DNA from 2 places in the Vibrio sp. 2132-1 genome. Region 2 is predicted to be linked to the other one. Evidence: predicted binding sites of a transcription regulator. Region 2 holds the regulator's gene; the other holds the start of a gene.
What was found. The regulator MetJ, encoded in region 2, represses methionine synthesis genes. The targets are predictions, from matches to a motif close to TTAGACNTNTANANGTCTAA.

Region 1 (12,219 bases), on a different contig from region 2:
GCACCAGCAACAGCACCTAGGATTTGAGCTTCTTGACCTTCAAGTTTTAGACCTTTACCAGCAAAGAAAGCAGCGCCACCGTTAGAGAACTGAACGATAACTGGAGCTTTAACTTTTGCAGCTGCTTCAAGTACTGCGTTTACAGAGTCAGTACCCACACAGTTTACTGCTGGAAGTGCAAAGCTGTTTTCTTTTGCAACTTCAAATACTTTCTGAACGTCATCGCCAGAGATAACACCTGGTTTTACGAAGTCGAAGATCTTAGACATGGATGTAATCCTATTTATCTGTCGTTTTTAAACAAAACTTGTTAAGTTGAAAATCTTGCAAACGTTTGCTCACAACTGAGGCTATTCTAGCAGAGTTCCTCACACGTTGCAGCAAACAAGAAAGCGGGAGAATCACTCCCCCGCTTTGCTTTAATTACTTAGCGCGTGCTTCTAGCATTTCTACTGCTGGAAGAACTTTACCTTCTACGAACTCAAGGAAAGCGCCGCCGCCAGTAGAGATGTAAGATACATCCGCTTTGATACCGAACTTGTCGATAGCCGCTAGCGTGTCACCACCACCAGCAACAGAGAAGCCTTCAGAAGCTGCGATAGCTTCAGAGATGCCTTTAGTACCTGCTTCGAAGTTCTTGAATTCGAATACGCCTACTGGACCATTCCATAGGATAGTCTTAGCGTTTTTAAGGATTTCAGCTAGTTCAGCAGTTGAATCTGGACCAAGGTCGAAGATCATGTCGTCGTCTTGTACTTCAGAAACGTGCTTGATTTCAGCTTCTGCGTTCTCGTCAAATGCTTTCGCACATGCAACGTCAGTTGCTACTGGAATTGCACACTCGTCCATTAGCTTCTTAGCTGTTTCAACTAGGTCTGCTTCGTATAGAGACTTACCAACGTTGTGGCCAGCAGCTGCGATGAATGTGTTAGCAATACCACCACCAACAACGAGTTGGTCAGCGATTTTAGATAGAGACTCAAGAACAGTTAGCTTAGTAGAAACTTTTGAACCACCTACGATAGCAACCATTGGACGAGCTGGCTTGTCCATTGCTTTGCCTAGCGCTTCTAGTTCGTTCGCTAGTAGAGGACCAGCACATGCTACGTCTGCGTGCATACCAACGCCGTGAGTAGATGCTTGAGCACGGTGAGCCGTACCGAATGCGTCCATTACGAATACGTCACATAGTGCTGCGTATTTCTTAGATAGCTCTTCGTCGTTTTTCTTTTCGCCTTTGTTGAAGCGAACGTTTTCAAGAACAACAAGTTCACCCGCATTTAGCTCTAGGCCATCTAGGTAGTCTTTTGCTAGCTTCACTTCGCAATCTAGTGCGTCGTTTAGGTAATTAACAACTGGTTGTAGAGAGAACTCTTCAGCGTATTCACCTTCAGTTGGGCGACCTAGGTGAGACGTAACCATTACTTTAGCGCCTGCTTCTAGGCAGTGCTTAATAGTTGGAAGAGATGCGATGATACGTGCATCCGAAGTTACTTTACCGTCTTTTACTGGCACGTTTAGGTCAGCACGGATAAATACACGTTTACCTGCAAGATCCAGGTCAGTCATCTTGATTACAGACATGATGTGTCCTCTCAAATATTTAATAATTAAAGTTTTTGAAAACTCGGCAACCCTGCCAAGCCTGTTAATTCTTCAAACTGGTTATAGATATGGAGATATTATGGATTTATTTCAAGGCTAGAAATAAAAATTCTCCATCACTTCTTCGTCATTACTGTTCCACTTGCGAAGAAGCTTGCATTGCTAAGGCAGTATCCAGCATCCGGTTAGCAAAGCCCCATTCGTTGTCGCACCAAACGAGCATTTTTACGAGTTGCCCGTTACTCACTCTAGTCTGGCTTCCATCCACAATCGCACTATGGGGGTCGTGGTTAAAGTCGATGGAAACGAGTGGCGATTCAGTATAGTCAACAATGTTACGTAATGTACACTGAGATGCGTTAACAATGGTTTGATTTACGTCATTAACTTTCACATTTGTACTAATTGTGACACTTAAATCCATTGCAGTGACGTTAACCGTTGGAACACGAACAGAAATTGCTTCGAATTTGTTGGAAAATTTCGGGAAGATTCTTTCAATCCCCTTATGCAACTTAGTGTCCACCGGAATAATAGATTGGCTTGCAGCGCGGGTACGGCGTAAGTCGTTATGATACGCATCAATTACTTGTTGATCGTTCATGGACGAATGAATTGTGGTAATGGTGCCAGACTCTATGCCGAAGGCTTCGTCTAATACTTTAATGATGGGAACGATACAGTTGGTGGTGCAAGAGCCATTGGAGACAACACGGTGCTCGTCTTTCAGAGTTTCGTGGTTCACGCCATAGATAATCGTATTATCTAGGTCGTTTGCGCCCGGGTGCGAAAACAGTACTTTCTTAGCGCCAGCTTCTATATGCGCTTGCCCATCGGCTTGCGAACCAAATACGCCAGTGCAATCCAAGACGATATCAACTTCTAAATCACGCCAAGGAAGTAATTCGATTTCGGAGAGGTGGAGAATGCGAATGGAATCATATTCACCGCTGTCATGATGAACATGCAAATGTTCTTGGTCATGGGAAATTTTTTTACCAAAGCGACCATGACTGGTGTCATATTGCAGTAGGTGTGCCATCGCCTCTGGCTGTGCTAGTTCGTTAACCGCCACAACCTTGATCTGCTGGTGTTTTCCGCTTTCATACACCGCTCGCAGAACATTACGACCTATACGTCCAAATCCATTGATCGCAACCTTTAGCATTTATCCTTCGCCCTACCAAAAATTTCGTGTTACAGATACTACCTGATCAGGCTGACAAACGCACCTGTTGAATCACAGTAAAGCAGGATTAAAAAAGGTCGAGACTATGCTCGACCTTATTACAACGATAGATAATTAAAATGCGACGTCTAAACCTAACCAGTAGCGACGACCATCTTCAATATATCCGTATTCTTCGTAACTGATTTCCTCGTCCAGCAAGTTATAGATAGCGCCTTTAATACGAGTATTGTCGGTTAACTGGTATGTCACACCGGCGTCCACAAAGGTATAAGCTGGCTCTACGATACTGTTTCTTGATGGGCCAGTAACCGGATCCATTTCTTTACCTCGGTACGTGACTTTCGCCCAGCTCTCTAGATCTGTTGTCGTTTGCCAAGTCACATCCACATTAAACAGATGCTTTGGTAACTGCTGCAGCGGCATGCCTTTGTATTCACCTGTTTTTTGCTCTGAGTCGGTAAATGTGTAGCTCGAGCTAAGGTAAATGGTTTCCGTTAACGGCGATGCTAAGGTCGCTTCAATACCTTGTGTGACGGCTTCATCCACGTTAATACGGTACGTTGGATCTGCGCCCCATTGGTTTGGACCATCAGTACAGATAGTGTCTGGACAAACAACACGTGTGATCTTGTCTTTGAATTCGTTATGGAACGCTGTCAAAGAGACATCTAAGCCAGAATCACCTTGATACAAGACGCTGATTTCTTTGTTTAGCGACGTTTCAGGGTCAAGATCTGGGTTACCGTAGATATTACCGCCACCACTGACTTGCGCCCAGCCAGGAGTAATTTCACGTAATTGTGGAGAACGGAAACCTGTTGCCACACCGCCTTTCACCGTCCAAGACGGATCAACTCGCCATACACCGTAAACACGCGGACTAAAGTGCGCGCCATAGTTTTCGTCATGATCTAGACGGCCACCAAGCGTAACGCTAAACGGATCAGCGATTTTCCATTCATCTTCAATGAAAATAGCCCACTGCGTATTCGATGTTTCAGTCTTCGATGACGCTTTGTTGGAGGTGAAATCCTCAAGCTCTGCATGAGTGGCGTCCACACCCGTCGTCAACGTATGGTTTCCGATACCAGTCACCAAGCTCGATTTGAACGTGGTGTTGGTGATCGTCATCTCACGAGATTTGTTCTCGCTCTCTTCTCGCTGTAAGTAAGTGTCTGAAATGCCAATCGAATCCCAATCACCGTTGTGGCTTACCGTTACGTAATTACGACGATATTCATTCAGTGAGTCTTCACACCCACCACGACACCCAGTGGTCGGCACTGAAAGGCCCACATTACCACGACGACTTTGTGCCGACGTGCCACCTTCTAATTGCACCGAGTGGCGATCATTAATCTGGTAAGTCAGTTTTGAAGAGATACTCTGCATATCTTTATCTTCATAACCGTATTCGATGTCATCTTCTTCTCTGGTTGTGTACTGACCATATACTTGGAGAGATAAATTTTCAGCCAACGGACCATTAACGAAAAAGTTCGCGCTCTGCTCTCCCCCTGAGCGGCTATTCTCTTGTAGTACCGTGCCCAGTTGAACATTACCTGTCCACTCTAGCGCATCTTTTCGTGTGATGACGTTAATCACACCACCAATCGCATCAGAACCGTAAAGCGTCGACATTGGGCCACGAATAACTTCGATTCGCTCAATCGCTTGAAGAGGAGGTAACCAACCTTGTTCGATACCAGGACCGTCACTATTTGGACGAGTTTCACGCGTGCTTTGACGTTTACCGTCGACCAGTATCAAAGTGTATTTAGAACCCATACCACGGATACTAATGTCGGTGGTATCACCACCACCTGTCACGACAACACCTGGCACACTTTTTAGTGCATCAGTCACATCGCGGTAATAACGGGAGTCCAACTCCTCACGTGAAATAACACTAATACTTGCAGGCGCGTCCGCTTGAGATTGCTCGTAGCTTGATGCAGTTACAACCACTGTTTCCATTTTAGAAACTGCATCATTGGCAAAAACATGAGGGACACTGACGAAGGCTAAAATACCAGTTGCGGTAATAACTGGCAGTCTAAGAGTAGACATCTACATCTCCATAATTGATAATGATTATTATTTTCGAAAGTGAATTATTCACAAATAGAATGAGATGCATAGTGAGAGTTATGGAACGGTTCTTTCCATTTATGGAACTCGTACATAACGCAGTAAGGAGTAAAAGAAATATGCACGACTTAGCATCAATTAGAGCCTTTGATGCGCTCAATCAGCATAAAAGTTTGACAGCCGCTGCTAAAGCCCTTAATCAGCCAAAATCAACGCTAAGTCGTCGCTTGGCACAATTAGAAGAAGACTTCGGTCAGGCTCTAACCGCCAGACAAGGTAATCGATTAGTTCTGACAAGAGCTGGAGAGATCTTTGCCCACTACAGCCGCCAGATTCTTGAGTTAAGTGAAGAGAGTTATGATGCACTTCAAGGTTTAACGAACCAAGTTTCAGGGCCACTGCATATTGTTTGTCACACTGCCTTAGTTAGAAGCTGGCTCGGCGGCGTACTCAATCGTTTTCTTGCTGATAATCCCGATGTTAGAGTTCAACTTACCAGTGACTTTTCTGAGGCGCATCATGACCCAGATTTGTTCATCTGGCTCGGTGAACGTAAAGAGCTAGACTGGCGAAAAGAAGTGCTGGGGGTATTTCGCTATACGCCTTTTGCCTCTCCAAATTATCTAAAACAACATGGGCCTATACCGCACCCCAAAGAACTTGAAGCACATCCATGGATCGATTTTGGTTCAGTGCAAGAAAATGGATTGATGCTAGCACACCCTCAACACGGTGAGTTCTTTTTAGAACCCTTTGTTAGTCGCTTATACAGCGACAACATAGCAATGCAAATAGACAGTATCGCGAATGGTCATGGTATTGGACTGCTGCCGACTTGGACAGCATGCGGCTATGAGAAACATCACCCAGGGCGAATCACACCATGCTTAGAAGGTTGGCTTTCTGAGCCTATTTCCATTAACTGCTATACACCAGCAGGACGACCACCACTGCGCTTATCCGTACTTTTAGACTGCATTCACCAAAGCATTCCACAAGGTTGGAAAACCTGACAAAAATAAAAAGGCCATCATAATGATGGCCTTTCTAACTTTAGCGTTTAACAATCGTCGTTTACGTTCGACTGTTTAGACGGTCCTGCAATTACGCTAGCAATTCTTTTGCTGTGTTCACTACGTTTTCAGTCGTGAAGCCAAACATCTCGAATAGCTGACCAGCAGGTGCAGATTCACCGAATGTTGTCATACCGATGATGCGACCGTCGAAGCCAACGTACTTGTACCAGAAATCAGCAATGCCCGCTTCAATAGCGATACGTGCCGTTACGTCTGATGGCAGTACAGATTCACGGTAAGCGGCGTCTTGTTTGTCAAATGCATCTGTTGATGGCATTGAAACAACGCGTACTTTCTTACCTTCAGCAGTTAGCTGTGCTGCTGCTTCTACTGCTAGTTCAACTTCAGAACCTGTTGCGATAAGGATTAGCTCAGGCTTGCCTTCGCAATCTTTCAGAATGTAAGCACCTTTCGCGATGTCTGCTACTTGTTCTGCTGTACGCTCTTGTTGCGCAAGGTTTTGACGAGAGAAGATAAGTGCTGTCGGTGCATCTTTACGTTCAATCGCTAGTTTCCATGCAACTGCAGACTCAACTTGGTCACATGGGCGCCATGTGCTCATGTTTGGAGTTACACGTAGAGACGCCATTTGCTCAACAGGTTGGTGAGTTGGGCCATCTTCGCCAAGACCGATCGAATCATGCGTGTAAACTTGGATGTTCTGAATTTTCATCAGCGCAGCCATACGCATTGCGTTACGAGCGTATTCCATGAACATTAGGAATGTTGCGCCGTAAGGAACGAAACCACCGTGCAATGCGATACCGTTGATGATAGCAGTCATACCGAATTCGCGTACACCGTAGTGGATGTAGTTGCCAGAGAAGTCCTCCGTTTCTAGAGACTTAGAACCAGACCACATGGTCAGGTTAGAAGGCGCTAGGTCAGCAGAACCACCCATAAACTCAGGAAGCATTTGACCAAACGCTTCTAGTGCATTTTGCGATGCTTTACGTGATGCAATGTTCGCTGGGTTTGCTTGAAGATCAGCAATGATTTGGTTCGCTTTTTCTTCCCACTGTGCAGGAAGTTCGCCGTTTAGACGACGTTTAAGCTCTGCCGCTTCAGCAGGGTAAGCTGCAGCGTATGCTTCGAATTTTTCATTCCAAGCTGCTTCTTTCGCGGCGCCCGCTTCTTTTGCATCCCACTCAGCGTAAACATCTGCCGGGATCTCAAATGGGCCGTACTCCCAACCTAGGTATTCGCGAGCCGCTTGGATTTCATCGTGACCTAGTGGTGCACCGTGACAGTCGTGCGAACCAGACTTGTTAGGAGAACCGAAACCGATAATTGTTTTGGTACAGATAAGCGTAGGACGTGGGTCCGCTTTTGCTGCTTCAATTGCTGCGTTGATCGCGTCTGAGTCGTGACCATCGACTGCTGGGATTACATGCCAGCCGTACGCTTCAAAACGCTTAGGTGTATCGTCAGAGAACCAGCCTTCAACGTGACCGTCGATAGAAATGCCGTTGTCATCCCAAAACGCGATCAGTTTGCCTAGACCTAACGTCCCAGCAAGAGAGCATGCTTCATGCGAGATGCCTTCCATTAGACAGCCGTCACCCATGAACACATACGTAAAGTGGTCAACGATATCGTGACCTTCTTTGTTGAACTGTGCCGCTAGTGCTTTCTCTGCGATCGCCATACCAACAGCGTTAGTGATGCCTTGACCTAGAGGACCCGTTGTTGTCTCGATACCAGGCGCGTAGCCGTACTCTGGGTGACCTGGGGTTTTTGAGTGCAATTGACGGAAGTTTTTCAGATCGTCAATAGATAGCTCGTAACCGCTTAAGTGCAGTAGAGAGTAAATAAGCATTGACCCATGACCGTTTGACAGCACAAAGCGATCGCGGTCGGCCCACTCTGGGTTTGAAGGGTTATGGTTTAGGTGAGAGCGCCAAAGAACTTCAGCGATATCAGCCATACCCATTGGTGCGCCTGGGTGGCCTGAGTTAGCTTGTTGAACACCATCCATGCTTAGAGCACGAATTGCATTGGCAAGATGTTTACGAGACGACATGTCTGCTCCTGAGTACATTAAGCGAAACGAAAAGTAGGTCATAATTCTCTCAAAGCCCTGTTGGGTGTGCAAACGTTTTCCAGTCCAAAACCTCACAAATATTGCACCTTTCGCGCCAAATCGTTCGAAGTTCTTAAAATTATCAATAAATCAGGCAAACGTTTGGTTATAACAAAAACCAAAAAAGAGCTTGTAATTCGAGCAATCAAATTTAGAATAGACGTCTAGATGTAGATACACCTACAAAAATTAGTATTAATTTGCGCTGGAGAGTTTATCATTCCCCAGTTTTAAACCAGATATAGTGGAGCTAACATGGCTAAGCACCTGTTTACTTCTGAGTCAGTATCAGAAGGTCATCCAGATAAAATTGCAGACCAGATTTCTGATGCGGTTCTTGACGCGATTCTAGAGCAAGATCCAAAGGCTCGTGTTGCATGTGAGACTTACGTTAAAACCGGTATGGTAATGGTGGGTGGTGAAATCACGACTTCAGCATGGGTAGACATCGAAGAGTTAACTCGTGAAACCGTTCGTGAAATCGGCTACGTACATTCAGATATGGGCTTTGACGCAGATTCTTGTGCGGTACTAAACACAATCGGTAAACAGTCGCCAGATATCAACCAAGGTGTTGATAAAGCTGACCCTAAAGAACAAGGTGCAGGCGACCAAGGCATCATGTTTGGTTACGCTTGTAACGAAACTGAAGTACTAATGCCAGCGCCAATTACTTACTCTCACCGTCTTGTTCAAAAGCAAGCAGAAGTTCGTAAAAACGGCACACTACCTTGGTTGCGTCCTGATGCAAAATCTCAGGTAACATTCCAATACGATCAAGGTAACATCGTTGGTATCGACGCGGTTGTTCTTTCAACTCAACACTGTGACTCAATCTCAACTTCAGACCTGCGTGAAGCGGTAATGGAAGAGATCATTAAGCCAGTACTACCTTCTGAGTGGATCAACAAAGAAACAAACTTCTTCATTAACCCAACCGGTCGCTTCGTAATCGGTGGTCCTATGGGTGACTGTGGCCTAACTGGTCGTAAGATCATCGTAGATACCTACGGCGGCGCAGCTCGTCACGGTGGCGGTGCGTTTTCTGGTAAAGATCCATCAAAAGTTGACCGTAGTGCAGCATACGCAGCACGCTACGTAGCGAAAAACATCGTAGCGGCAGGCATGGCTGACCGTTGTGAGATCCAACTTTCTTACGCAATCGGTGTTGCTGATCCAACGTCTATCATGGTGGAAACGTTCGGTACTGAGAAAGTACCTCACGACATCATCATTGAAGCGGTTCGTCAATTCTTCGACCTACGTCCATACGGTCTACAAGAAATGCTTAACCTTCTTCAACCTATCTACAAGAAGACAGCGGCATACGGTCACTTCGGTCGTGAAGAATTCCCGTGGGAAGCGACAGACAAAGCTGCACTTCTACGCGATTTCGCTGGCATCAAATAATCAAGCTAAGCAAGAATCAATCAAGCCCTCGCCTATGGTGGGGGCTTTTTATTTTCAGCAACTTTTATCTAGTCATTTCGGCTCATACCGCCCTGCCCCACAAAGCAGTCCTGTTTCTCCCTCATTTTTATACCGAATAAATTTTAAGCAATTATTTGTAAATTATCCCATCTCCGCCAATAGTTAAAATATTGTTAACTCCAATTTAAATAGAGACGTCGGATGCTGGCGACTGTGGAAGCAACACTTAAGTAAAGACATGAGTCAGGCATCTTTATGGCCGATACCAAACTAAGCCAATGCTCAGATGTAAACTTGAAAAAGTCGCTTCAAGTTTGACTGAACAAAAACCGCTGTCAGTTGGTATAAGCGGATAATGTGGGAATAAATCAAGGAGGAGTTATGCCTCGAACTGTTAATCCATCGGACTTCCACAACAAACGAAAGGAAGTGCCAGACAACGAATATGCCAGAACCATACCGTGCAATACGGTCAATCTTTCTGCACCTTTTCATTGGCTCGCATTAGGTCTGCATGATTTCGTGCGAATGCCGCTTATTAGTGCTTTCTATGGCATCTGTTTTATGGCTGCTGCGATAGGCATTGTTTTGCTCGTACAGTGGCAAGGCACACACTTAGTCGTCATGCCCAGTTTGATTGTTTACATGTTAATCGGTCCGTTTCTCGCGCTGGGCTTGTATGATGCCAGTTGGGAGAGAGAGCGCGGACACAAAGCAAGCTTGTTCCATTCAATGAAAGCGATCGGTCGTAACTCAACATCTCAATGGGCGTTCGCCGTGTTACTCGCAGTGTGTATGATATTTTGGATGCGCATTGCCGCTCTACTTCATGCACTCTACCCTTCTGTTCAAGGGGCACCTTTAAGTGAGTTCCTACCCTTCCTTGTCATCGGCTCTTTAGTTGGCTTTGTTTTGGCTTGTGTGGTGTTTAGCATTTCAGCCTTTTCTATTCCTCTCATGATGGAGCGTCGCGTAGACATGATGACCGCTGTATTTACCAGCTTTAATGCAGTGAAATCCAATATTCCAGCAATGATTGTTTGGGCAGCGATCATCTGTGGCGGTATTCTTATCGGCTTTGCGACCTACGGGATCGGAATGTTGTTTACCATGCCAATTCTAGGCTACGGTACATGGCACGCTTACCATGCCACCATCAAGAAAAAACACACACCATAATTAACTGATGCTATGATCTGGCCCTCGCAAATGCGGGGGCTTTTTTATTTGATTTATCGAGGTGAATTGTGGATATAGAACTCAGCTATAAAGCCAAGCAAGTGATGGCGGGCTGTATCGCGATGGCGGAACAAGCTTTCAAACGTTCTTTCCCGATTCCAACAATCACCTTCGACGTCCGTGGGAAAGCGGCAGGAAAAGCCTACCTTCAATTAAATCAAGTACGCCTAAACCCTGTTTTATTTCGCGAAAACACCCAAGCATTCTTAGATGAAGTCATTCCTCATGAAGTAGCACACCTGATTACTTATCAGGTTTACGGGCGAGTTAGGCCTCACGGTAAAGAATGGAAAGGCGTCATGGAAGCCGTATTTAACGTACCAGCCAAAACCACTCACAGCTTTGAAGTAAAATCCGTTCAAGGTAAGACCTTTGAGTATCGTTGTGGTTGTATGACCTACCCTCTATCGATTCGCCGTCATAATAAAGTGCTGCGCAAAGAGGCAACGTACTCTTGTCAAAAATGCCGCCAACCACTTAACTTCACCGGCATTCAATTATCGTAGCCCTTACCTCATAGTGTTACTTGCGTTCCCAAAATAAAGATCGAGTTGATCAAAACCTTCCCTTCGCCACTTATTGTTAACTTACTCATCACTAAAGCTATTTTATGCGTGTTATCATGAATAAAGTCATACTTTATAAAGACTTTTATCATGAAATACTTACTCTCTCTGTTGCTTATCGCGCTTTCTAGCACTGCGATTGCCGCGCCACCGAGCTCATTCTCTGCAGCCAAACGTGAGGCGGTCAAAATTTATCAAGACCACCCAACAAGCTTCTACTGTGGCTGTAACATTCAATGGCAAGGCAAGAAAGGCTTACCCGATTTAGCCTCTTGCGGCTACCAAGTCCGTAAACAAGAAAAACGGGCTGCACGAATCGAATGGGAGCACGTTGTTCCTGCGTGGCAATTTGGCCACCAGCGTCAATGCTGGCAAGATGGCGGACGTAAAAACTGTAAGAAAAAAGACAAAACTTTTCGTTTGATGGAAGCAGACTTGCACAACCTAACTCCTGCTATTGGTGAAGTAAACGGTGACCGTTCGAACTACAACTTCAGCCAATGGAACGGTATGGATGGCGTGAGTTATGGTCGCTGTGAGATGCAAGTGAACTTTAAGCAGCGTAAAGTCATGCCACCAGACCGTGCGCGTGGCTCAATTGCTCGTACCTATCTATACATGAGCAAAGAGTACGGTTTCAAACTGTCGAAGCAGCAAACGCAATTAATGAGTGCTTGGAACAAAACCTATCCTGTCGATAAATGGGAATGTGAGCGTGACGAGCGCATTGCAAAAGTACAGGGCAATCACAACCCATTTGTTCAAGAAGCCTGCCGCGCACTGTAACCTCCGACCTCGAAGCGTTTCAATTACTGATATTGAAACGCTTCTTGCCCCTTGTTTTTTCGGTGCAAAGCATCCATGTTAGGGTTTAAGTTTATTCTCTTGCTGGAAATCTCATGCGTACCCCTCGAATTTATCATCCAGAAACCATTC
Region 2 (12,219 bases):
AAGTCGAAGCGAAATGGCCAGGGAGACTGGAGATTATTCCATTGCATGAGCCTATTCCGGGTTACGAATGCCAACATGACCACCCATTTATTGGTGGTGTTGAAGAGATTTGCCAAACTAGTTCAGAAACCGTGAACTACTGTACTGAAGCACCATTTCTACAGCAGTTGTGTCCAACCTTGGTGCTCGGCCCTGGGTCAATCGACCAAGCCCATCAACCGGATGAGTTTCTATCCTTCGACTTTATCGACCCCACAATTGATGTGCTTTCAAAGGCGATGGTCAAGTACTGCTGTTAATACGCGTTTAAGCTCGAAAGTCTGTGCAGCTCGATTGAGCTGCATCTTTTTATCTTCACAATTTAGCGCTAGTCTTAACACTTATTTAACTTGTTATTTTGTAATTAATTTTCACTTCTTACTCTATGGCTGCCGTAAATTTGCTCTAAATCAGGAGACAGCGGAATAATTGCAAACTTAGTCTGCTTTATTTGACTATAACTGGTGCTTTTCGCTAGATTGGAGTCTTAACAAGGACAATGGATGTAGTTTTTTTACGAGGCAGGACGACAATGAACGAGAAATACGCCGCACTCAAAAGTAATGTGCGCATGTTAGGCCACTTATTGGGTAACACCATTCGCGATGCCCATGGCGAAGAAATCTTCGAGAAAGTGGAAACCATTCGTAAATTATCCAAATCAGCTCAAGCAGGGAATCAAGCAGACAGGGACAGCTTGATCGAAGAAATCAAACATCTACCTGATGAGCAGCTAACGCCCGTTACTCGCGCGTTTAACCAATTTCTAAACCTCACCAATATCGCTGAGCAATACCACACGATTTCACGCCATTGTGAAGAGCACATTTGCGAACCAGACGCGATTAACTCGCTGTTTTCTAAACTGGTACAAAACGATGTGAGCAAACTGGACACTGCCCAAGCGGTTCGTGATCTAAATATTGAATTGGTATTGACGGCTCACCCAACAGAAATTACGCGCCGCACGATGATCAACAAACTGGTCAAGATAAACGAGTGCTTATCAAAGTTGGAGCTAAGCGATCTTTCTTCTAAAGAGCGCAGAAAAACCGAACGCCGCCTAGAGCAACTGATTGCCCAAGGCTGGCATTCAGACGTGATTCGACAACAACGCCCAACTCCGTTGGATGAAGCAAAATGGGGCTTTGCGGTCGTTGAAAACTCGCTATGGGAAGCAGTACCGGACTTCCTACGTGAGATGAATGACCGTCTAAAATCTTACCTTGGAGAAGGTTTACCCATTGATGCTCGCCCAGTGCACTTCTCCTCTTGGATGGGCGGTGACCGTGACGGTAACCCGTTTGTTACTCACAACGTTACGCGTGAAGTCTTACTATTGTCTCGTTGGAAAGCCGCCGATCTTTATCTCAATGACATCAACGAGTTGATCAGCGAGCTGTCTATGACAGTTTCAAACGATCAAGTCCGTGAACTTGCTGGCGAAGATCAGCACGAACCATACCGTGCGATCCTGAAGCAATTACGCACTCTGCTCAATGAAACCAAAGATATTCTCGATGCTAAGATCCACGGTCAAAAACTGGCCGTTAAAGCCCCACTGCAAAAAGTCGAGCAACTTTGGGAACCGCTGTATGCCTGCTACCAGTCACTAAACGAATGTGGCATGGGTGTAATAGCCAACGGCTCACTACTGGATACACTACGCCGCGTAAAAGCATTTGGTATCCATCTTGTACGTCTTGATATCCGCCAAGAGAGCACGCGTCACTCAAACGTCTTGTCTGAACTAACTCGCTACTTAGGTATTGGTGATTACGAACAATGGAGTGAGCAAGATAAGATTGCTTTTCTAACTAACGAGCTGGCATCTAAACGTCCGCTTCTCCCTCGTGATTGGGAACCGTCTGAACCCGTCAAAGAGGTTTTGGATACCTGTAAGATTGTTGCAGCACAACCGCGTGAAGCGTTTGGCGCTTACGTTATTTCAATGGCACGTACCGCTTCTGATGTACTAGCCGTTCATCTACTGCTACAAGAAGCAGGTTGCCCTTACCGCATGGATGTGTGTCCTCTGTTCGAAACGCTAGACGATTTGAACAACGCAGAATCGGTCATCAAGCAGCTTATGGGGATTGACCTTTACCGTGGTTTTATCCAAAACCACCAGATGGTCATGATTGGTTACTCTGACTCAGCGAAAGATGCAGGTGTTATGTCTGCTGGTTGGGCTCAGTATCATGCGATGGAATCGTTAGTTAAAGTGGCTGAAGAAGAAGGCGTTGAGCTAACTCTATTCCATGGTCGTGGGGGCACAGTCGGTCGCGGTGGCGCACCTGCGCATGCTGCGCTTTTGTCGCAACCACCAAAAAGCTTGAAAGGCGGTTTACGTGTAACAGAGCAAGGCGAAATGATCCGCTTTAAACTGGGACTCCCAGATGTCGCAGTAAACAGCTTTAACCTATATGCAAGTGCGATTCTGGAAGCCAACTTGTTACCGCCACCGGAGCCAAAACAAGAATGGCGCGACTTGATGGAAGTGCTATCAGAAGTAAGCTGTGAGTCTTACCGAAATGTGGTTCGTGGCGAGCCAGATTTCGTGCCTTACTTCCGCCAAGCAACACCAGAACTCGAACTCGGCAAGTTGCCACTTGGTTCTCGTCCTGCAAAACGCAACCCTAAGGGCGGAGTAGAAAGCTTACGTGCAATCCCGTGGATCTTCTCATGGAGTCAAAACCGTTTGGTACTTCCTGCATGGCTAGGCGCAGGTGAAGCGATTCAATACTCGATCGATAAAGGCCACCAAGCATTGCTCGAAGAGATGTGCCGCGAATGGCCATTTTTCTCAACTCGTCTCGGCATGCTGGAAATGGTGTACTCTAAGTGTAATATTGATATCTCTCGCTACTACGATGAGCGATTGGTGGATGAGTCGCTCCGTCCACTCGGTGAAAAGCTTCGTGCTCAGCTTCAAGAAGACATCAAAGCGGTACTGAATGTAGAGAACAATGAAAACTTGATGCAGCATGACCCTTGGGGACTCGAGTCTATTCGCTTACGCAATATCTACGTTGAGCCATTGAATATGCTACAAGCAGAGCTGCTATACCGCACGCGTCAAACCGAAGAAGCTTCTGCAAACTTGGAAGAAGCGTTGATGGTGACGATTGCTGGTATTGCTGCAGGTATGCGCAACACAGGCTAATCGTTTCATTTTTAATAGAAAGCTGGGCAAATGCTCAGCTTTTTTTTATCACAGGATAATCGCACCAAAACAAAGGCAGTTAAATATACCACTAGAGACCCAAAAAATACCAAAATAAAAGAATAAAAAACCACAAGTTAACACTATTGATTATTATGTTAGTTTTTTAGGGTAATTTTGTCCTACTATTCCACTTCATGCTTATTATTTATATACTACTTGCCTGCTGAGAGCTCATAAATCCAATCATACCTGCTCCAGCCTTGATGGGACTCCCCATCTCTCTAGGTGATAAACGGCTTTAAGGTGACAGGACCAACATTGTTGGTGCTACTTATACATTAAAAAACTCAAGTGCCAGTAAGAGCGCAGCTGAAAGTATAAGTAGCTTGTTTACAAGTTTATTGACCATTTGGATTGAAGACATGTCATTACCACACGTAATCTTAACTGTTCTTAGCACTCGCGACGCAACCGGTTACGATATCACTAAAGAATTCTCTGCTAGCATCGGTTACTTCTGGAAAGCAAGCCACCAACAGGTGTACCGTGAACTCAACAAAATGGCTGAGAAAGAACTGGTTACTTGCGTATTAGAACCCCAAGAAGGCAAACCAGACCGCAAGGTTTACTCCATTACAGACGCTGGTCGCAGCGCTTTAGGAGAGTGGTTTGATCAACCAACTGCACACCCAACAGTTCGTGATGAGTTTTCAGCGAAATTGATGGCATGTGCCGTTCAACCAGCTGCTCCATTCCGTGACCAACTCGCCGAGCTAGTTGAAGAGTCTCGCAAACTGGTTTCTCACTACAAAGAAATTGAAGCGGCTTACTACGCAACGCCGTCAACTTTAGATAAACAAGCTCGCCTAGAACGTCTAACGCTTCGCCGTAACCTACTGTTACGTGAAACTTGGATCACTTGGGCAGAAGAAGTTCTAACTGAACTTGAAGTGATTGGTTAAACTCCTTTTGCTTTGATAAAACGAAAAAGGCTTGCCACTTGGCAAGCCTTTTATCTTTTTGAAACTAGGTTTACGCACCGACTACTGCGCGAGGACGAACACCCAACGTATGGCATAACGCGTAAGTCATCTCTGCACGGTTTAGTGTGTAGAAGTGAAAATCCTTAACCCCTTCACGACTCAGTACACGCACCATATCAATAGCTTGGCTAGCTCCTACAAGCTGGCGAGTCACCGGATCATCATCCAAGCCATCGAATTGTTTGCTCATCCATCCTGGTACTTTCACATTGTTCTGTGCCGCAAAGCGAGAAGCTTGCTTAAAGTTCGATACAGGCAAAATTCCTGGCACAATTTCTACGTCAATTCCTGCTGCGACACAACGGTCACGGAATCGCAGGTAAGACTCAACGTCAAAAAAGAACTGAGTAATAGCACGGTTTGCACCTGCATCTACCTTACGTTTTAGGTTCAATAAGTCAGACTGAGCGCTTTTAGCTTCAGGGTGAACCTCAGGGAATGCAGCAACGGAGATATCGAAATCGTGGCGTGATTTCAGCAGCTCAACCAAATCCGAGGCATACATATCAGGCGCACCGCCACCTGGAGGAATATCACCACGCAAAGCGACGATATTTTCAATACCATTGTTCCAATAATCATCGGCAATATTAATCAACTCTTCACGAGTCGCATCAATACAAGTGAGATGGGGAGCGGCAACCAATCCGGTTGTTGCTTTAATTTCTTTAATGATGGAGTGTGTTCTGTCACGCTCGCCGGAGTTCGCACCGTAAGTCACAGAAACAAATTTAGGTTGAAGCGTTTTAAGACGGTGCACTGAATTCCAAAGTGTTTCTTCCATCTTAGCGCTGCTTGGCGGAAAAAACTCAAACGATACATTGATGTTATCTGATAACTCAGCAATATTCTGGTTCAAGGCGTCGATATGGCCTGCGTGCGTATATCCCATCTTACTCTCCCTGCGGCACTCCGCCACGAAAACAAATCCTTAAAATCGACGTTTAGACGTCTATATGTCTACAGAATGTATTGAATACGATTTAATGTCAACCTTGTAATTATGAATTTTTCTCACGTTAATAATGAAGATAGTTCAAGTTTCTACTTGAGCATCATCTCACCATTTTGCACGGGTTATGACTTCAGTATGGCACTGATAGGGGAATAAAAAACCCTGGATTAATTCCAGGGTTTTAGGTCAATCGCAACTTTAAAATAAACCAGCCAATCGGTTGAGGTCGGATTGAATAGCGCCAGCTGTCACTTCTCTGCCTGCGCCTGGTCCTCGAATGACCAGAGGGTTATCTTTGTACCACTTGCTCTCTATGGCAAAAATGTTATCGCATGGCAATAAGTTGGCGAGCGCGTGCTCACGAGATAACGCTTCGACTCCCACCGTTGCTTTACCATTTTTTTCTAAACGCGCCACATAGCGAAGCACTTGATCGTTTCTCTGTGCTTTTGTCAGACGCTCTTGAAGTATTTCACTCAACAACGCTCCATTATCGAAGAAATCATCTAAGCTCAGTTCTCTTAATTCTTCTGGAACCAAAGACTCAACTTTAACGCTGTCTGGTTCTATATCTAGGCCCGACTCTCGAGCCAAGATGACTAACTTACGCATTACATCGGAGCCATCTAAATCAGAACGAGGGTCAGGTTCGGTTAACCCTTGCTGCCAAGCAAGATCGACTAAATCATTAAATGGCACAGAACCATCAAACTGTTGGAACAGCCATGATAGCGTCCCCGAGAAAATACCCGATAGAGCGACGATTTCATCCCCACTTTCACGAAGATCTCGCACGGTATGGTTTATCGGTAACCCAGCACCCACCGTTGCGTTGTATAGCCAATGACGACCAATTTTAGCGAATGCATCTTGAACCTGATGGTAGTACTGGCTATCTGCGGAACCGGCAACTTTGTTAGCGGAAATCAAATGAATGCCTTGCTGTGCGATTTCTACGTAGCGCTGAGCCAACTCTTTACTCGCGGTAACATCAAGCACGACGGCTTCATCGTAGCTTTTAAGCGCTCCCAAACGTGCCAGCCAATCCCCATTGTTTGCTATGCTTTCATCATCAAATCGTTCAGCAACACTCGCCGCCTCAATACCTTGCTCATCGAACCAATAGGTTTGGCTATCCACAACCGCGACAAGATCAAAGCTCATACCATGACGTTTTTCGAGCTCACTTTTTTGCGTCGCAAATAAATTTAACCAACTAGAACCAATATTACCCTTGCCACATAAAGCCACTGCCACGCGTTTTTGCGCTTGGAACAACTGGCTATGAATCGTTTGAACCAACGCCTCAGTATCAGTACGGCGCAAAACAGCGACTAGGCTCAGCCCTGAGTCTGTTTCAGAGATAAATTCTACCGGAGAGTGCTTTAGCTTCTGATAAAAGCCAAAGCAATGATTGGCGTTTTTCGTAACGCCTGCACCTACCGCAGCTAAGAGCGAGTAACCTTCTTTTAGCTTAATTTCAGCCTCTACCGCAAGCTCTTGCAAGTGTTTCAATGCACCACCGGCGATTTCTGCGGTGTAAGCCAAGCGTAGCGTGTGCTGATCGGATTGAGCTTCAAATGCCAGTGGCTCTAATTGCGCGCGCTGCAACGCTTGTAATACATCACTCTGTGTTTTTTCGAAGTCGTGCCCATGCATGAAAGACAACTGCACCAATAAAACATCATCCAGTGAAGTAATAATTTTAGCGCCACGACCAGATGCCAATACACGCTCAATACGAGTAGAACCCGACTCTGGCAGATAGCTACACTTGAGATTAAGGTCCATGGTACTTTGCGCCACAGGCTGAAGCGTACGACTGTGTAGCACTGGGGCAGCTAAGCGAGCAAGTTCACTGGCTTCATCCAATCGAAGTAACGGTAATAAACAAGCGTCAGACACCAAACGTGGATCGGCACTATAAACACCAGCAACATCACTCCAAATCGTGACAGTACTGACTTCAGCAAGCGCGCCTATGACCGTTGCAGAATAGTCAGAGCCGTTACGACCAAGTAGAATGGTTTCTCCTGCCTCGTTCTGAGCCATAAAGCCAGTAATTACCACACGTTTATGGTTATGCTGCGCGAGGATCTCTTTAATTAAAGGGTATGAACGAGCGCGATCAACCTCTGGTTGAGTTCCCGCTTCTGCACGTAAAAACGCTCGTGCATCTTGTGCAACCGCAGGGATAGAACGTTGAGATAATAACGCGGCCAATAGGCGAGCAGACCATACTTCTCCGTGTCCCAGTACCGCAGCTTTTTGCGCATTAGTGAGTGGTGCAGTCAGCTCCGAGAGAGTACTGAACTCATCATGTAATAAAGCTAACAGCTCTTCTTTTGCTTCACTCTCCAACAAGCTTTCTATTAGCTCAGTTTGGAACTGTCTTAAGCTTTGAAGCGCTTCATGCGCAATTCGGCCATCTTTATTTAACCCTTCCAAAAACTCAATCAAGCGATTAGTGGTTTTTCCTGCAGCAGAGACGACCACAAGATCATTTTCTGTCGAATACTCTTTGAGAATACCCACAACGCGTAAGTAGCATTCTGGGTTTGCTAAGCTACTGCCACCAAACTTATGCAGCTGACGTTGTACAGTCATTGTTATCGTCTCCTATTACTGGGTAGCTTTAGCGAACGCTTGTTCTAAATCTGTGATGAGGTCTTGTGCATCTTCCAAACCGACAGACAAACGCAATAGTTGATGAGAGACCCCAGCCTCCGCCAGTGCCTCCTCACCCATTGCACGGTGAGTCATGGATGCCGGGTGGCAAATCAAACTTTCTACACCACCTAATGATTCAGCTAATGAAAACAGTTGGAGCTCTTTCACAAACACCTTTAACTGCTCAAACGAACCAGCAAACTCAAAACTCAACATAGAGCCAAAGCCCGTTTGCTGCTTTTTAGCAATGTCGTGACCTGGATGTTCCGGCAGGCTTGGATGATAGATAGTTTTAACTAACGCTTGTTTCTGTAGGTAAGCCAGTACCTGCTGTGAGCTCTCTTCATGTACTTTCATACGAGCACCAAGCGTACGAATACCTCGCAGTGTCATGTAACTATCGAAAGGTGTGCCCGTTGCACCAATACAATTGCCCCACCATGCAAGCTCTTCTGCATGCGCTTCTGTGTTGGTGATGATTACCCCACCAATTACGTCCGAATGACCGTTGATGTACTTTGTTGTGGAGTGGATAACAAAATCCGCACCTAGCTCTAAAGGTTTTTGGTACACGGGTGTCAAAAAGGTATTGTCCACCGCAACTAACGCGCCGACTTGTTTCGCTTTTTCACAAGTAGCTGCAATATCCACTACGCGAACCAGAGGGTTTGACGGAGTTTCTAGCAAAATGAGTTTTGGTTTTTGTGCCAATGCAGCATCTAAAGCCTGTTCGTCTGATTGATCGACAAACTGAACCTTAAAATCGCCTTTATTAGCTCGGGTATTAAAAAGACGATAGGTACCACCATAACAATCGTGAGGAGCAATAATGAGATCATCTGGGCCGAGAAAAGCGGAAACCCATAAATTTAATGCCGACGTACCGCAGTTAGTAACAACCGCTCCTTTTCCAGACTCGAGTTCAGATAGCGCACTTTCCAACAGTCCGCGGTTTGGATTACCAGATCGTGTGTAATCATACTTGGGCACTTCACCAAAAGCAGGAAAACCATAGTTAGTGGAAAGATAAATAGGTGGAACGACAGCATGATATTGGCTGTCTGATTCAATACCAGTGCGTACTGCAATGGTCGCAGGTTTGCGAGTGCTCATGGGTGTATCCTTTCACGGGTAATGACTTCTAAATAGGAATGCGCTATATCTAATGAGTAACATAAAGTGATCAACACGCTTCCTTTGCTGTTATGTTCACTTTACTCGTCAAAAAATGAGACGTCAACACTTCTAGACGTCTATATGTCTTTGCTTATGGCGGTAAATGCAGCTAAAATCAGCACCTAAATTATTTTTAACCGATTACATAAATGAAGGTGTGCAATGGCTGACTGGAATGGCGAATACATTAGCCCATATGCAGAGCACGGCAAAAAAAGCGAACAAGTAAAAAAAATTACCGTCTCTATCCCGCTAAAAGTTTTAAAGGTGCTAACTGATGAGCGTACTCGCCGTCAGATCAATAACTTACGCCATGCAACCAATAGCGAATTGCTATGCGAGGCATTTTTGCACGCGTACACAGGTCAGCCACTTCCGACAGATGAAGACCTTCGTAAAGACCGTCCTGATGATATTCCAACAGAAGTAAAAGCGCTGATGACGGAAATGGGCATCGAATTTGAGTCATTCGACGAAGAATAAAAAAGCCTGATAAGAGGTTTCAGGTAATAACTCTTGCCTCGAGCCAAATGAATGACATAAAAAATGGGACGCAATAGCGTCCCATTTTTGTGTATCACATCTGAAAGATATATTACTCTGCCATGTAGCTTTCAGGCATCTCGATACGAGCTACACCTGAATTAACCGCCGCCTGAGCAACCGCTTTTGCAACACGTGGTAGCAAACGTGAATCCATTGGTTTTGGAATAATATAGTCCGCACCAAACTCTAGCTTATCAACACCTGCAGCCTTCAATACGGCTTCAGGTACAGGCTCTTTTGCTAGCTCACGAATCGCCTCAACGGCTGCAAGTTTCATTTCATCATTGATTTCACTTGCACGCACATCAAGAGCACCGCGGAAAATGAATGGGAAACACAATACGTTGTTAACTTGGTTAGGATAATCACTACGGCCAGTACCCATGATCAAGTCATCACGAACTGCGTGAGCAAGTTCCGGCTTGATTTCAGGATCCGGGTTAGAACATGCGAATACGATTGGCTTATCTGCCATCAACTTCAACGCTTCCGCTGGCAATAGGTTTGGACCAGATACACCTAGGAACAGATCTGCACCTTCAATCACGTCTTCTAGTGTGCGCTTATCTGTATTGTTCGCAAATAGCTGCTTATATTCATTAAGATCATCACGACGAGTGTGAATCACACCTTTGCGATCTAGCATGTAGATTTTTTCGCGCATTGCGCCGCATTTGATCAGAAGCTCCATACACGCTACAGCGGCAGCGCCAGCGCCAAGACAAACAATTGTTGAATCTTCAAGTTTCTTACCTTGAAGTTCGATTGCATTCAGCATACCCGCTGCCGTTACAATAGCAGTACCATGTTGATCATCGTGGAATACTGGTACATCACAACGTTCAATCAGACGCTTTTCAATCTCAAAACAGTCTGGTGCTTTAATATCTTCAAGGTTGATACCGCCAAAAGTGTCTGCAATGCTCGCAACAGTATCAACAAATTCATCGATCGTGCGGTGCTTAACTTCAATATCAATAGAGTCAAGACCTGCAAAACGCTTAAACAGTAACGCTTTACCTTCCATCACTGGCTTAGATGCAAGTGGACCTAGGTTACCTAGACCTAGAATAGCGGTACCGTTAGAAATAACAGCAACCATGTTCCCTTTTGCAGTGTACTTGTACACGTTATCCGGGTTTTGTGCGATTTCACGCACTGGCTCTGCAACACCAGGGCTATATGCAAGGGCAAGATCACCCGCCGTTTCCGCAGGCTTTGTCAGTTCGACAGCAATCTTTCCTGGAGTTGGATAAGCATGGTAATCCAATGCTTTTTGGCGATGTTCTTCTTCTGGAGTGGCTGCTTGGTGGTTGTCTTCAGACATGGACGTTTCTCTTTTTTATTTTTAGGTAAGGGGGCATAAATTCTATCGGATAGAAATCAAACTTCATAGGCAAGATTGCGAGCAATATCCTTAAAAAGCCGATAATAAAAGAGATTAGACCAGATAACGGGGTTAAGCACCCGATTTTCGAGTCAGGTGCTCTTTCTTCTTACTATTATTGGAGTATGCAAAATTAGAAAGTATCGTTACTCTTCGTCCACGTATTGCGCTTGGAGATAATTCTCAATACCAGACATTTCAATCAAGCCAAGTTGCGTCTCTAGCCAATCAACATGTTCTTCTTCATCTTCAAGAATATCTTGGAAGAGATCTCGAGACACATAATCTCGAATGTCTTCAGCGTAGGCAATCGCATCTTTTAAATCTGGAATAGCCGCCATTTCAAGCTTTAAGTCACACTCGAGCATTTCCTTGGTATCTTCACCAATCATCAACTTACCTAAATCTTGTAGGTTCGGTAGGCCTTCAAGGAACAAAATACGCTCAATTAGATGATCGGCATGCTTCATCTCATCGATAGATTCGTGATATTCCTTGTCTGCTAGGTGCTTTAAGCCCCAGTCTTTATACATTCTGGCGTGAAGAAAATACTGATTAATAGCGACGAGCTCGTTACCGAGCACTTTATTGAGATGTTGAATGATGATTGGATCGCCTTTCATGACAAAACCCTCCTCTTTGGCTTCATTTAAATGTAGAAGCAAATGAGAAGGTGTCAAAATGTAAGGCAAATAATTACTGCATACTTACAGCAATTAGCTGGCTTGTTTAAATTCCGTGTAACTAGTTTCCGCTAAAATTTCCTTGGCCTGTCTGATGCACTTACCACATTGGCTGCCCAATGCCGTGCACTTTTTGATTCCTTTAATATCTGTTACGCCTTCATCTATCGCCAACTTCCTAATTTTTTTGTCGGAGACACCATGGCAAAGACAAACGTACATACTCAAAAAACCTATAAAACTAATCTGTGACAAACAATATAAACAAGAATAGTTCTTGTTACCAGTCGCATTATGGTGTCCGCTCAGAATATTTGGTTATAACGATTTTACCGCTGCAGGAAAAGATCAAAGGGTTAAGAGGGGTGAGTAAAAGCGTTAAGAAACAAAGCCGGTAAAACTCTGTTTTTAAATCGAAAAAGTGACGTCTTTTATTTCAACACTTATAACTAAATGTAATCTAGAAATGAAAAAGGGAAGCCTAAGCTTCCCTTTTCGATGCGCTTTCTTCAAAAAGAAGAACAGTGCAAGATTTCGTTTAATTCGTTATG

Region 1: metK (methionine adenosyltransferase) is a predicted target of MetJ. The motif match lies at 8,204-8,223, and genes of this name have one in related genera.

The regions. Positions count from the first base shown of each region.
Region 1 covers NZ_JAWPON010000002.1:16,121-28,339, reverse strand. The annotation lists gene fbaA (class II fructose-bisphosphate aldolase) at 1-269, opposite strand, end outside; gene R8N47_RS01845 (phosphoglycerate kinase) at 424-1,584, opposite strand; gene epd (erythrose-4-phosphate dehydrogenase) at 1,736-2,773, opposite strand; gene R8N47_RS01835 (ligand-gated channel protein) at 2,909-4,867, opposite strand; gene R8N47_RS01830 (LysR family transcriptional regulator) at 5,008-5,901, shown strand; gene tkt (transketolase) at 5,993-7,987, opposite strand; gene metK (methionine adenosyltransferase) at 8,303-9,457, shown strand; gene R8N47_RS01815 (DUF2189 domain-containing protein) at 9,860-10,657, shown strand; gene R8N47_RS01810 (SprT family zinc-dependent metalloprotease) at 10,726-11,223, shown strand; gene endA (deoxyribonuclease I) at 11,374-12,069, shown strand; gene rsmE (16S rRNA (uracil(1498)-N(3))-methyltransferase) at 12,183-12,219, shown strand, end outside.
Region 2 covers NZ_JAWPON010000023.1:99-12,317, reverse strand. The annotation lists gene argE (acetylornithine deacetylase) at 1-299, shown strand, start outside; gene ppc (phosphoenolpyruvate carboxylase) at 572-3,205, shown strand; gene R8N47_RS20775 (PadR family transcriptional regulator) at 3,631-4,170, shown strand; gene metF (methylenetetrahydrofolate reductase) at 4,241-5,143, opposite strand; gene R8N47_RS20765 (bifunctional aspartate kinase/homoserine dehydrogenase II) at 5,405-7,813, opposite strand; gene R8N47_RS20760 (O-succinylhomoserine (thiol)-lyase) at 7,829-8,989, opposite strand; gene metJ (met regulon transcriptional regulator MetJ) at 9,215-9,535, shown strand; gene R8N47_RS20750 (malic enzyme-like NAD(P)-binding protein) at 9,648-10,925, opposite strand; gene bfr (bacterioferritin) at 11,132-11,608, opposite strand; gene R8N47_RS20740 ((2Fe-2S)-binding protein) at 11,702-11,890, opposite strand.